3 regions of the Kitasatospora sp. NPDC094015 genome follow, and region 1 is predicted to be linked to each of the others. Evidence: riboswitches for the same ligand, from Rfam matches in the RefSeq annotation. Region 1 holds a riboswitch; each other region holds the start of a gene.

The links. Region 1 has a riboswitch for cobalamin ahead of ABT014_RS08515 (ribonucleoside-diphosphate reductase subunit alpha). Riboswitches for the same ligand answer to the same signal wherever they lie in the genome.
Region 2: it holds a riboswitch for cobalamin, as region 1 does, so the genes downstream of both, ABT014_RS26260 (cobalamin biosynthesis protein) here and ABT014_RS08515 (ribonucleoside-diphosphate reductase subunit alpha) in region 1, are expected to answer to the same signal.
Region 3: it holds a riboswitch for cobalamin, as region 1 does, so the genes downstream of both, ABT014_RS27220 (prenyltransferase/squalene oxidase repeat-containing protein) here and ABT014_RS08515 (ribonucleoside-diphosphate reductase subunit alpha) in region 1, are expected to answer to the same signal.

The regions. Positions count from the first base shown of each region.
Region 1 is NZ_JBEOUL010000005.1:115,934-120,057, reverse strand. Features, by position in the region: gene ABT014_RS08530 (helix-turn-helix domain-containing protein) at 1-514, opposite strand, end outside; gene ABT014_RS08525 (hypothetical protein) at 611-775, opposite strand; gene ABT014_RS08520 (GNAT family N-acetyltransferase) at 883-1,395, shown strand; cobalamin riboswitch at 1,489-1,618, shown strand; gene ABT014_RS08515 (ribonucleoside-diphosphate reductase subunit alpha) at 1,778-4,124, shown strand, end outside.
Region 2 is NZ_JBEOUL010000026.1:77,087-81,210, forward strand. Features, by position in the region: gene ABT014_RS26250 (alpha/beta hydrolase) at 1-867, opposite strand, end outside; gene ABT014_RS26255 (helix-turn-helix domain-containing protein) at 983-1,672, opposite strand; cobalamin riboswitch at 1,962-2,124, shown strand; gene ABT014_RS26260 (cobalamin biosynthesis protein) at 2,203-3,141, shown strand; gene ABT014_RS26265 (cobyric acid synthase) at 3,406-4,124, shown strand, end outside.
Region 3 is NZ_JBEOUL010000028.1:81,054-85,177, forward strand. Features, by position in the region: gene ABT014_RS27210 (SCO2322-related protein) at 1-72, shown strand, start outside; gene ABT014_RS27215 (adenosylcobinamide amidohydrolase) at 677-1,432, shown strand; gene ABT014_RS27220 (prenyltransferase/squalene oxidase repeat-containing protein) at 1,420-2,826, opposite strand; cobalamin riboswitch at 2,933-3,055, opposite strand; cobalamin riboswitch at 3,101-3,247, shown strand; gene ABT014_RS27225 (prenyltransferase/squalene oxidase repeat-containing protein) at 3,413-4,124, shown strand, end outside.

The DNA.
Region 1 (4,124 bases):
TGCGGACCAGGTGCAGGCAGGCGTCGATGCCGGACGCGGTGCCGGCGGCGGTGATCACCGGGTCCTCGTCCACGTAGAGCACGTCCGGCTCGACCGTGGTGAGCGGGAAGCGCGCGGCGAGCCGCTCGGAGTGCCGCCAGTGGGTGGTGCAGCGCCGCCCGTCCAGCAGCCCGGCGGCGCCCAGCAGGAAGGTTCCGTTGCAGATCGACAGCACCCGGGCGCCCCGCTCCACGGCCGCCCGCAGCGCCTCGATCAGCGGGGCGGGGAACTCGTCCCGGATGCCGGTCGCGGCGGCGATCACCAGGTCGGCCTCCGCGATCCGCTCCACGCCGTGCGGCACGTCGACGCTGAAGCCGGCGTGCGTGCGCAGCGGGCCGGGGCGGGCCGAGGCGAGCGCGAAGTCGTAGACCGGCAGGCCGTCGTCACTGCGGTCCAGGCCGAAGATCTCGCAGGCGACCCCCAGTTCGAACGGGTGGATCTCCTCCAGCACCACGGTGACCACGTTCTTCAGCATGGCTCCAGGATGACGGTGGCAGGTTTTCGAGGCAAGTGGGCATTTCTGCCACTCGTGGCCCGGCCGGGGCCCGGCGAAGGTGGAGACATGACCTCCTCATCCCTGCTCGGCGTGCTCGCACTGGCCGGTGCGGTCGGCGGCTTCGGCCTGCTCGGCCTGCTGGTCGGGCGCGACCTGGACCGCACCGGCCGGCACGGCCGGGACAACTGGCACCGCCCCGGCGGCCGTCCGGCCGACCCCGACCTCCCGGACCGGCTGCACGGCACCTCGCCCCGCGCCCTGGCCGGGCCCCTGACCGGCTCCGGGCGCCCCGCCCGGCCCGGCACCCTGCCCGCTGCCCCCGGGCCGGCCACCGGCAGACTGGGGGCATGGACGCCGCCACCGATCTCGTCATCCGTCCCGCCCGCGAGGAGGACCTCGCCCCCGCCGGAGCGCTCTGCGTCGAGGTCTACGTCGGCGAGGGCCACAGCAAGCCCGACGGCCCGTACGCCGAGCTCCTCGGGGACGCCCGGCGGCGGTCCGAGGAGGCCGAACTGCTCGTCGCCCTCGACCCGGCCGGCGGACCGGGAGCCGTGCTCGGCTGCGTGACCTTCGCCGCGGGCGGCAACCCGTGGGCGGACATCGCCGAGCCGCACGAGGGCGAGATCCGGATGCTGGCGGTCGCGCGGGCGGCCCGCGGCCGCGGCGCCGGCAGCGCGCTGGTGCGCGCCGCGATGGCCCGCAGCCGCGAGCTCGGGCTGACCGGGATGGCGTTCTCCACCCGCCCGCAGATGACCGCGGCGCACCGCGTCTACGAACGACTGGGCTTCCGGCGGACCCCGGAGCGGGACTGGGAGCCGGCGCCCGGGATCGACGTGATCGTCTACTCCATCACATTCTGAGGCCCGTCCGGCGGCCGACCCCGTGGCGCAACGCGATCGAGCGACCACGACACGCGGCACTACATCTGGTGGCGCATCCTGAGCCCGCCCACAACATGTATGCTCGCTCTCGCTGTCGACGCAGGGGAACCCGGTGGGAGTCCGGGACTGCCCCGCAACGGTGAGCGGGCTTCGCAACACCTTGACCCGCGAGTCCGAGACCTGCCGACGGTGTGCCACACGGCTTCCCCGCAGATGCCTTGCAGCACCGCAGTACTTGTCCGGGCCTCGCGGGTGGGCCGGGGTGGGACCACGCGCGCCTGGTGATTTCGGCGTGCCGCTCCGCCCTGTCCGAGACGGTCCGGCTGATCTCGTCCGCCGCCGCCACAGGAGAGAGTGCGCCTTGACCGTCGCTGCCTCAGTCGCCCTGCCGTCCCAGGGTTCAGCCTCCGTCGCCCAGACCGATCCCGGTGCCGCGCTGCTCCGGCTGCTCACCGACCGGAGCACCGACCTCCCCCAGGTGGACCCCGGCCACGTCGCCGCCGCCGCGCTGCGCGGCCGCCACGCCGGCTCCGACTTCGCGGAGCTGCGCGGGCTGGCCGTGGAGGCCGCCGCGTCGATGATCGCCGAGGACCCCCAGTACTCGAAGCTGGCCGCCCGCCTGCTCGCGCTGGAGATCTCGGACGAGGCGATCGGCCAGGGCGCCCTCTCGTTCTCCGCCTCGATCGCCGTCGGCCACGCCGAGGGCCTGATCGGCGACACCACCGCCGCGTTCGTGGCCAAGCACGCGGACGCCTTCGACGCGCTGATCGACCAGCGCGGCGACGACCGCTTCGAGTACTTCGGCCTGCGCACCGTGCAGTCCCGGTACCTGCTGCGCCACCCGATCACCCGCAAGGTGATCGAGACCCCGCAGCACTTCCTGCTCCGCGTGGCGGCCGGTCTGGCGGTCGGCGACAGCGAGCAGTCGGTGCGCGAGGTGGCCGAGCTGTACGCACTGATGAGCGCGCTCTCCTACCTGCCGTCCTCGCCGACCCTGTTCAACTCCGGCACCAAGCACCCGCAGATGTCCAGCTGCTACCTGCTGGACTCGCCGCTGGACAACCTGGACTCGATCTACTCGCGCTACGCGCAGATCGCCCGGCTGTCCAAGCACGCCGGCGGCATCGGCCTGTCCTACAGCCGGATCCGCTCGCGCGGCAGCCTGATCCGCGGCACCAACGGCCAGTCCAACGGCATCGTGCCGTTCCTGCGCACGCTGGACTCCTCGGTCGCCGCCGTCAACCAGGGCGGCCGGCGCAAGGGCGCGGCCTGCGTCTACCTGGAGACCTGGCACGCCGACATCGAGGAGTTCCTGGAGCTCCGCGACAACACCGGCGAAGAGGCCCGCCGCACCCACAACCTCAACCTGGCGCACTGGATCCCGGACGAGTTCATGCGCCGGGTCAACGCCGACGCCGACTGGTCGCTGTTCTCGCCGGCCGACGTGCCCGAGCTGGTCGACCTCTGGGGCGCCGAGTTCGACGAGGCGTACCTGAAGGCCGAGCAGGCCGGCAAGGCCGTCCGCACCATCCCCGCGCAGACCCTGTACGCCCGGATGATGCGCACCCTGGCGCAGACCGGCAACGGCTGGATGACCTTCAAGGACGCCTCCAACCGCGCCGCCAACCAGACCGCGCTGCCCGGCCGCACGGTGCACTCCTCGAACCTGTGCACCGAGATCCTGGAGGTCACCGACGACTCCGAGACCGCGGTCTGCAACCTGGGCTCGGTCAACCTGGGCTCGCACGTGGCGGACGGCGCCTCGGTCGAGGACCTGCTCGGCGCGATGGACTGGGACCGGCTGGACGCCACCGTGCGCACCGCCGTGACCTTCCTGGACCGGGTCATCGACATCAACTTCTACCCGACCCCCGAGGCCGGGAACTCCAACTCCCGCTGGCGGCCCGTGGGCCTGGGCGTGATGGGCCTGCAGGACGTCTTCTTCAAGCTCCGGATCGACTTCGACTCGGCCGAGGCCAAGCGGCTGTCCACGCTGATCTCCGAGCGCATCATGCTCACCGCCTACGAGCGCTCCAGCGAGCTGGCCGAGCAGTTCGGTCAGCACACCGCGTACGCGGAGACCCGCGCGGCGCGCGGCCAGCTGCACATCGACCACTTCGACGCCGCCCCGCAGTGGACCGAGCGCTGGGACGCGCTGCGCGCCCGGATCGCCACCACCGGCCTGCGCAACTCGCTGCTGCTGGCGATCGCGCCGACCGCGACCATCGCCTCGATCGCCGGCGTGTACGAGTGCATCGAGCCGCAGGTCTCCAACCTGTTCAAGCGCGAGACGCTGTCCGGCGAGTTCCTCCAGGTCAACCCGTACCTGGTGCGCGAGCTCAAGGAGCTCGGCGTCTGGGACCAGCAGACCCGGGACGCGCTGCGCGAGGCCAACGGCTCGGTGCAGGAGCTCAACTGGCTGCCGGCCGGCGTGCGTTCGCTCTACCGCACCGCGTGGGAGCTGCCGCAGCGCGCGCTGATCGACCTGGCCGCCGCACGGCAGCCGTACATCGACCAGAGCCAGTCGCTGAACCTGTTCATGGCCGCGCCGACCATCGGCAAGCTCAGCTCGATGTACGCCTACGCCTGGAAGGTCGGTCTGAAGACCACCTACTACCTGCGTTCGCGTCCGGCCACCCGGATCGCCCAGGCCGCGTCCGGCGCCGCCCGCACCGCCGCCCCCGTGCCGGTGCCCACCCCGACCCTGT
Region 2 (4,124 bases), on a different contig from region 1:
CTGCGCGGCCAGCGCGCCCAGCTCGGCCACCGGGGCCGGGGCCCCCGTCCGGGCGGCCACCCGGCGCACGGTGGCCGGCCAGTCCAGCACCGGGGAGTCCAGCACCAGCCCGCTCACCGACTCCCGCCAGTCCGAGCGGGCGGCCGCCTGGAGCGCGATGGTGGCGCCCAGCGACCAGCCGTACAGCACCACCCGGCCCGCGCCGGAGGCCAGCGCGGTGCGGATCGCCGCCTCCACGTCCCGCCACTCGGTCTCCCCGAAGTGCCCGAGGCCGTCCGGGGAGCCCGGTGCGCCGCGGTCGCCGCGGTAGGTGACGGTGAGGGTGGGCAGCTGGAGCGAGTGCAGCAGCGGCATGACCGGGAGCGCCTGGGTGCGGTCGGCCGCGGGGCCGTGCACCAGGATCATCCAGGTCCCGCGGACGGCGGGGACGAACCAGGCCGGGAGCGGACCGAGCTCACCGGTCACCGCGTCGTCGGTGAACGCCATCCCGAACGCGCGGAACGGGTCCCCGACGTACACCCGGGGGGTCAGCCGGACCTCCGTGCCGGTGACCAGGGTGCCCAGCTCGGCCCGCTCCAGCCGGCGGGTCACGGTCTGCACGCCGGTGGCGACCACCTCGCCGACCACCGCGTGGCCGCCCTCGCCCCACTCCAGGCCGTAGCGGCCGGGGCGGACCGAGTCCGGGGTCCGGCTGAGCGTCACCAGGCCGGGGGCGAGGGCGTGCACCCGCAGCGCGGGGCGGGCGCCGCCGGGCTCGACGCCGGGGCGCAGGACCCGCTCGGAGACCTTGCGGCCGAGCAGCAGACCGGCCGCCGCCCCGGCCCCGACGGCGGCTGCTGCCACGATGGCGGCGGTACCCCAACGCATACTGCTCCCCGGATGCTGGTCGCGGATCGGACGCGGTACGGTCCCAGTCCACCGCCCGCGCCCCGGCGCAGCCACCGGAAGCGGCCGTTCGAGGGGCCGGACGCCCCGCGCGGCCTCAGACCGGGATCTCGGTGGAACGTCCGGCGAGCAGCTCCCAGAACCGCGCGGCGGGCGGGCGGCGCGACGGCTCCGCGGCGGCCGGGGTGGCGGCGCCCCAGTGCATCGGCACCTGGTACTCCCCCTGCAGTTCGGCCAGGACCTCGGCGAGCACCTCCCGGTCGACCGGCACCAGCCGGGCCACCGGCTTCAGCTGGGCCTGCCAGCGGCCCTGCACCACCTGGCGCAGCCGCTGCTCCAGGTCGTCCTGGTGATGGGTGATCCGGACCAGCGTGCGCAGGCCCAGGCCGAGCACGTGGGCCAGCGCGCGGGTCTGCTCCGCGTCCCCGGTCCACCGGCCGGTGTCCTCCGCCTTCCGGTACGCCTGCTCGGTGACGCCGATCCGGCGGGCCGCCTGTTCCTGGCTCAGCTCCCGGGCGACCCGGAAGTCACGCAGTCCGTCGGGCGGGGCGCCCATCAGCTGGGCCGGCGGGCACCACAGGGCGCGCGCCAGCGCGATGAACTCCTCCTCGGACGGCCGGATCCCGCCGGTCTCCCACCCGATCACATGGGCGGGCAGCAGCCGCACCCCGTGCGCGGCCATCCCCTCGACCACCTGGTCCGGGGTCAGGCCGAGCCCGGCGCGGTGGGCACGGGCGGCCGCCGGGGAGAACGGCACCGGCGTCGGTTCGGGCTGTCTTCGTCGCATGCCACGAAGCTAGGGGCGGCGCGGCCCGCGCTGTACCCGCCGAACACACGAAGCCCGGTTGGACGGTCGGACAGTGGACTGGCCGATCACACAGCCCCGGCCCTCCGAACGGCCGCACTACTCGGAGGTAGTGACGGCGGCCGCCGCCGGGCGCAAGCTACGCGGGTAGCGCGCCGGAGCGTCCCCGGGCCTCCGCAGCACCCTTCGGCGACCCCGGTGAGCTGGGGTGATGACGTGTGATCAAGGCCTCCGGCGGACCGGTTGACTCCCGGTCCGGGCCCGTGGTCAGATCCTTGGGCCATACGGAGGCAAGGAGAGGAAGCCGGTGCGAATCCGGCGCGGTCCCGCCACTGTCACCGGGGAGCACGCTCGGCCCGGCCGCCCTCGGCCGGGACGCGGGGGTGCGTCCGACCCGGAAGCCAGGAGACTCTCGCCGCCGTTCGTCGATCCAGGGCGCGGACCCTGAGTGAGGACACGCGAGCCATGCAGGCTGCCCCGAACCGAGCTCCGCTCGCTGCGCCGTGCGCCGGCTGAGCGCGGCCGCCCCCCACCTGCTCGGCGCCGCCCTCGGCCACCTCGCGGACGCCCGCTACGGCGACCCGCGGCGCGGCCACCCGGTCGCCCTGTTCGGCACGGCCGCCGGCCGCCTGGAGCGGGCCCTGTGGCGCGACCACCGGGGCGCCGGCGCGCTGTACACCGCCGTCTGCGTGGGCGCCGTCGCGGCCGGCACCGCGCTGGCCGACCGGGCCCTGCGGCGCTCCCCGCTGGGCCGCACCGCGCTCACCGCCGCCGCCACCTTCACCGTGCTCGGCGGCACCTCGCTCACCCGGGAGGCGGAGACCGTCGCCGGGGCGCTGCGGGCCGGCGACCTGACCGCCGCGCGGGAACGGCTGCCGCACCTGTGCGGGCGCGATCCGAGCGGCCTGGACGAACAGCAACTGGCCCGGGCCGTGGTCGAGTCGGTCGCCGAGAACACCGCGGACGCGGTGGTCAACGCGCTGGTCTGGGGCGCGGTGGCCGGGGCGCCCGGGCTGCTCGCCTTCCGGGCCGTCAACACGCTGGACGCGATGGTCGGTCACCGCTCGGCCCGGTACGCGCGGTTCGGCTGGGCCTCCGCCCGGCTCGACGACGTGGCCGGCTGGCCCGGGGCCCGGCTCACCGCCCTGCTCACCGTCGCCGCCTCACCGGAACCCGGCCGCACCTGGCGGATCTGGCGCCGGGACGGCTCCTCCCACCCCAGCCCCAACGCGGGCCAGGCCGAATCGGCGTTCGCCGGGGCGCTCGGGGTACGGCTCGGGGGCACCCTCCAGTACGGGACGCGGACCGAGCACCGGCCGGTCCTGGGGGCCGAACTCCGGCCGGTCACCGTGGACGACATCGACCGCGCCTGCACCCTCTCCCGCCGCGTCGGCCTCCTCGCCTTGGCGACGACCTCGGCGGCGGCCCTCCTGAAGCGACACCGCTCATGAGGACGACCCCGACCCGCAGGGGCGCGGGGAACTGCGCGACGTCGCAAGTGACGGTATCGCGCCTTCCGCAGCGCGCAGTTCCTCGCGCCCCTGAAGGCACCCACGTGCGGGCAACCACCCCTAGGGGCGCGGGGAACTGCGCGGCATCGGGAGTGACGGCGCCGCGCCTACCGCAGCGCGCAGTTCCTCGCGCCCCCGGAGGTATCCCGGTGCGCAGGGTGGGTTTCGCTGGATGTGTCGGGGGTCGGTGGATCGGAGGCGGGTGTGGGTAGGGCGTTGTTGGTGGCCGGGACGACCTCGGATGCGGGGAAGTCGGTGGTGACGGCGGGGATCTGCCGGTGGCTGGTGCGGCAGGGGGTGCGGGTGGCGCCGTTCAAGGCGCAGAACATGTCGCTCAACTCCTTCGTCACCGCGGACGGCGCCGAGATCGGCCGGGCGCAGGCGATGCAGGCCGCGGCCGCCCGGGTCGAGCCGGAGGCGGCGATGAATCCGGTGCTGCTGAAGCCGGGTGCCAACGGCCGCAGTCAGGTGGTGCTGCTCGGCCGGCCGGTGGCCGAGGTCGGGGCGCTGGACTACCGGGAGCGCAAGCCCGTCCTGCTGGAGCGGGCGCTGGAGTGCCTGGCGGATCTGCGCGGCCGGTACGACGTGGTGGTCTGCGAGGGAGCCGGTTCGCCCGCCGAGATCAACCTGCGGGACCGGGACATCGCCAACATGGGCCTGGCCACGGCCGCCGGGCTGCCGACCGTGGTGGTCGGCGACATCGACCGCGGCGGCGTGTTCGCCGCGATGTACGGCACGCTCGCGCTGCTCTCGGCCGAGGACCAGCGGCACGTGGCCGGCTGGTTCGTGAACAAGTTCCGCGGCGACGCCCGGCTGCTCGCGCCCGGTCTGGACATGCTGCACCGGCTGACCGGCCGTCCGGTGCTCGGCACCCTGCCGATGCTGCCCGGCCTGTGGCTGGACGCCGAGGACTCGCTGGACCT
Region 3 (4,124 bases), on a different contig from region 1:
AACCCGGCCCCCGGCGACGTCGAGGGCTGGGCCTTCGGCGCCGGCACCCAGCCGGGCATCACGGCCCCCTGACACCGGGCGGACGGCCGGGGGTGAACGGGCCTCCGGCCGTGCGGCGTCGCTGTCGCGTGTGGCCCCGACGAGTGGTCCGCCGGGGGCGCGGTTGCGTGCCCCGATGAGCGGTCCTCCGGGGGTGCCCCGACGAGCGGCACTTCAGGGGCGCGGGGAACTGCGCGGTCCGGGAGGTACGGCGGGGTGTTTCCCGGTTCGCGCAGTTCCCCGCGCCCCTGGTGGGGTGGAGTTGACCGTCAGCGTTCGGCTGCGGGCCGGTGTCTCCCGGTTCGCGCAGTTCCCCGCGCCCCTGGGGGTGGGGTGGGGGTGGTCGTCGGGGTTCGGGTGCGGCGGGGTGGGCTTCCGGTTCGTGCAGTTCCTCGCGCCCCTGGGGGTGTGCCGCCTGTGGAAGGGGGCGTCAGGTTGTCACGTAGCAGCCTGCGATCCATCGGAACCTGTTCATCGGAATATTGTCCCCCTCGGTGCGATGCAGGGGCGGAACAGCGCCGCCCCTTGTGGGCATGATCCGCCGTCGGCCCGGCGCTCGGTAGGGTCGGGTGGGCCCGATCCCTGGGCGGTCCGAGTCGAAGGTGGAGCGTTTCGTGGAACTGATGCGGCGGGCCGCGTGCTGATCGAGCGGGCGTGCCGCCCCGAGGACGGGGCCTGCCGGCACCTGCTGGTGTGGCGGGCCGGTCCGGGCTGGCGGATGGTCAGCAGTGCGGTGCTCGGCGGTGGGCTGGGCGACCGGGAGTGGGTGGTCAACGCGCAGGTCAGGGCCGGGTACGGCCGGATGGATCCGGATCGCCACCTGGCCGAGCTGGCCGCCGCGCAGGGGCTGGCCGGGCCGGGGGCGGGCCTGATGACCGCCGCCGAGGTGGACCGGATGACCTGGGCGTGCGACGGCGGCGCCGCCGCCGTGGTGACCGCCGGCGTCGGGGTGCCCGCCTGGGCCGCCGCGCCGGAACCCGGGAGCGAGCCGACGAAGGCGCCCCCGCAGCGGCCCGCCTTCGTCCCGGGCACCGTGAACATCCTGGTCGCCGTACCCGCCGCGTTGTCCGACGCCGGCCTGGTGAACCTGCTGGCCACCGCCACCGAGGCGAAGGTGCAGGCGCTGCTGGACGCCGGCTACGACTGCTCGGGGACGCCGTCGGACGCGGTCTGCGTCGCCGTCCGGCAGGCCCGCCCGGGCGAGGACGCGGAACCGTTCGGCGGTCCGCGCTCGCCCTGGGGTGCGCGGGTCGCCCGCGCCGTGCACGCCGCGGTGCGCGCCGGAGCGGAGGCGGACCGCGCGCGCCGGGCCCGGGGTCCGGTGCCCGACCATGCGCGGTCCCGGCCGGAGTGCTGCCGCACCGACCTGCTGCCGCTCGGTCAGCTGCCGTAGCGCAGCGAGACGGTGTCGCCGACGTTGACCACGGTGGCCCGGGTCGCGGCGGTGGCGGCGGCGTTGTCCAGGCTCGCCTTCCAGGTGGAACCGCCGCTGTTGGCGGTGCCGTTGAGCGCCGTGACGGTGCCGCCGCCGGTGGACGGGGTGACCGAGGTGACGCAGCCGCTCGGGGTCGCGGTGGCGGCGGCGTCGAGGACGGCGCCCAGCGTGGTGGTGCCACCGGTCGGGGTGAGGGTGACGGCGCAGACCTTCAGCCCGGCGGTGCCGGTGCCGTTGTCGACGACCAGGGCGACCCGGGTCGCGGTGCCCGCCGTGAAGGCGGTGGTGGCGACCCAGGTGGGCGCACCGGCGGTGGTGGGGGCGGGCGGGGCGGCGGTGAAGCCGGCGCCCGTGACGGCGCGCAGCCCGTCGACCGAGGCGTAGGGGGAGGGGGAGGTGTCGGTGGGCAGGTACTTGAAGCCACCGGCGGGCTTGAACTGCTGGGCGATCAGGAAGTCGATCGGCGTCCTGCCGCTGCCGCTGGTGAAGTCGGCGCCCTGCGGGTTGATCCCGCAGGCGTTCAGCCCGGAGACCGCCCAGCCGTTGGAGTCGGTGTTGGCGCCGAACATGGAGTTGAAGGCGCCGGAGGAGATCAGCTTGCCCTTGAGGAAGTTCTTGGCGGCGACGATCGCGGCGTCGGTGCCGGGGACGCCGCTGCTGCACAGCGAGGCCATCGCGGCGCCGGTCATGTCGATGTCGCTGCCCTGGGCGAGCGCGGTCGGGTTCCCGGCGGCCTTGCCGTAGTTCCAGCCGCCGTCGTTGTGCTGGTTGGCCCGGACGGCCGTCACGGTGGCGTCGATCAGTGCCTGCGGGACGCGCTGGGTGCCGCCCTGGGTACGGGCCCCGCCGAGGGCGAGCAAGCCGAAGACGGTGCCGTTGAAGTTGGCGGACGGGCCGTAGTAGCCGGGCTCGGCGGTCTGCCAGTACGCGGCGAGGTCGGCGATCAGGTTGCGGCCGGGGCCGACCCGGGCCGGGTCGATGCCGGCGGCGTAGGCGTTGAGGGTGGCGCGCTCGTAGTCGGTGACCACGGGGGAGGCGCTCGGCCAGGTGGTGGCGGCGAGCTGGTTGCGGTACACGGTACGGGCGTTCTTGCTGGTGTCGCCGCCGGGGGCGACGTCGACCGCGGCGGTGCCGGCCGCGGCCAGCGCGCTGAACGCCCACTCGTTCGAGAGGCCGCCTCCGGTGACGTAGCTGCCGTCGGCGGCCTGCAGCGACTTCAGGTAGGTCACGCCGGTGCTCTTGGAGGTGGCGATCTGCGCGGGGGAGGCGGTGGCGCCGGCGGGCACGGCGGACAGCAGCAGGGCGCCGGCCGCCAGCGCGACGACGGTGGCGGAGGAGTGGCGGAGGGGCACGGTCGGGCTCCTTGGGTGGTGGGCGCCGACCGGTCCCGCGCGGGCGGTCCGATCGAGGGCCGCGCGCCGCCGGGGGCCGCCGCCCGGGTCGCGTGGGCTGGCTTTCGCTCGTGGTGCGCGCCGGGTGGGCATTCGGGCTCGGAGCGTCGATCCGCCCCACACCGCTGCGCGTCAGCCCTGGATTCGCACCAGGTTCCCCCACTCGGCCACCCGGGACGCTATCGCAGGTCGGGCCCGCTCACGAGGTGTCGAAGGCGACATGACGCCTCGTTGACGCCCCGCTGCGCCGCGTGGTCTGATGAACCGGTTTTCACCCTTGGCAGTCAGGGGAAGCCGGTCCAAGTCCGGCGCTGACCCGCAACCGTGGACCCGCAACTCGTGGCGGGTGAGCCGGAATGCCTGCGCCGAGGAGCAAGTCAGCAACACGTGCGTCGTCGCGGACTACGGCGCGGTCTGACCCGGGCGCCCTCCCCTGATGCCCGGTCGGCTGCGCCGTCGTGCTCCGCCTCGACCGACCAGGGAGTCGCCGGTGAGGGTCAGCAGCAGTCGTACGAGTCCGGGCAGCAGAGGGCGCACGCTGGCGTCCGTGCTGCTCGCCAGTGCCATCGCGGTCAGCGCGGGCGGCACGGTGCTGCTCGGCCACCCCAGCAGGGCCGCCGCCGACCCGATCGAGGAGTGCACCGCCACCACCGGCGCCGTGGTCGCCGTCGACTTCGGCCACTGGGGCGGCAGCGTGGTCCGCGGCTGCGACGCCCACCCCACCACCGGGATGAACCTGCTGCACAACGCCGGGTTCACCACCACCGGCACCGAGCACGACGGCCCCGCCTTCATCTGCCGCCTCGGCAGCAGCACCTTCGGCAACGGAACCCAGTACCCGACCGCCGCCGAGGAGCCCTGCGTCAACACCCCGCAGGCGACGGCGTACTGGTCGTACTGGATCGCCGAGCCAGGCCAGGACACCTGGTCCTACAGCCAGTTCGGCGCCGGCACGCAGAAGCCGAAGCCGGGCGAGGTCGAGGCCTGGGTGTACGGCGGCACCGACGTCGGCGGCAGCAGCGGCGCGCCCGCGTTCACCCCGGACTCGGTCCGGGCGAAGAACCCGGCCAGCCCCTCACCGTCCACCTCCACCTCCGCCTCCGCGTCGACCTCCGCGTCGGCGTCGGCCTCCACGAGCCCGACCGTCGCGCCGCCCGCCACCGGTGACCCCGCCGCCGCGGCGGCCTGGCTGGCCGGCCGGCTGGTCGACGGCGACCACATGGAGAACTGGGCCTTCGAGGGCCCCGACCTGCCCCGGA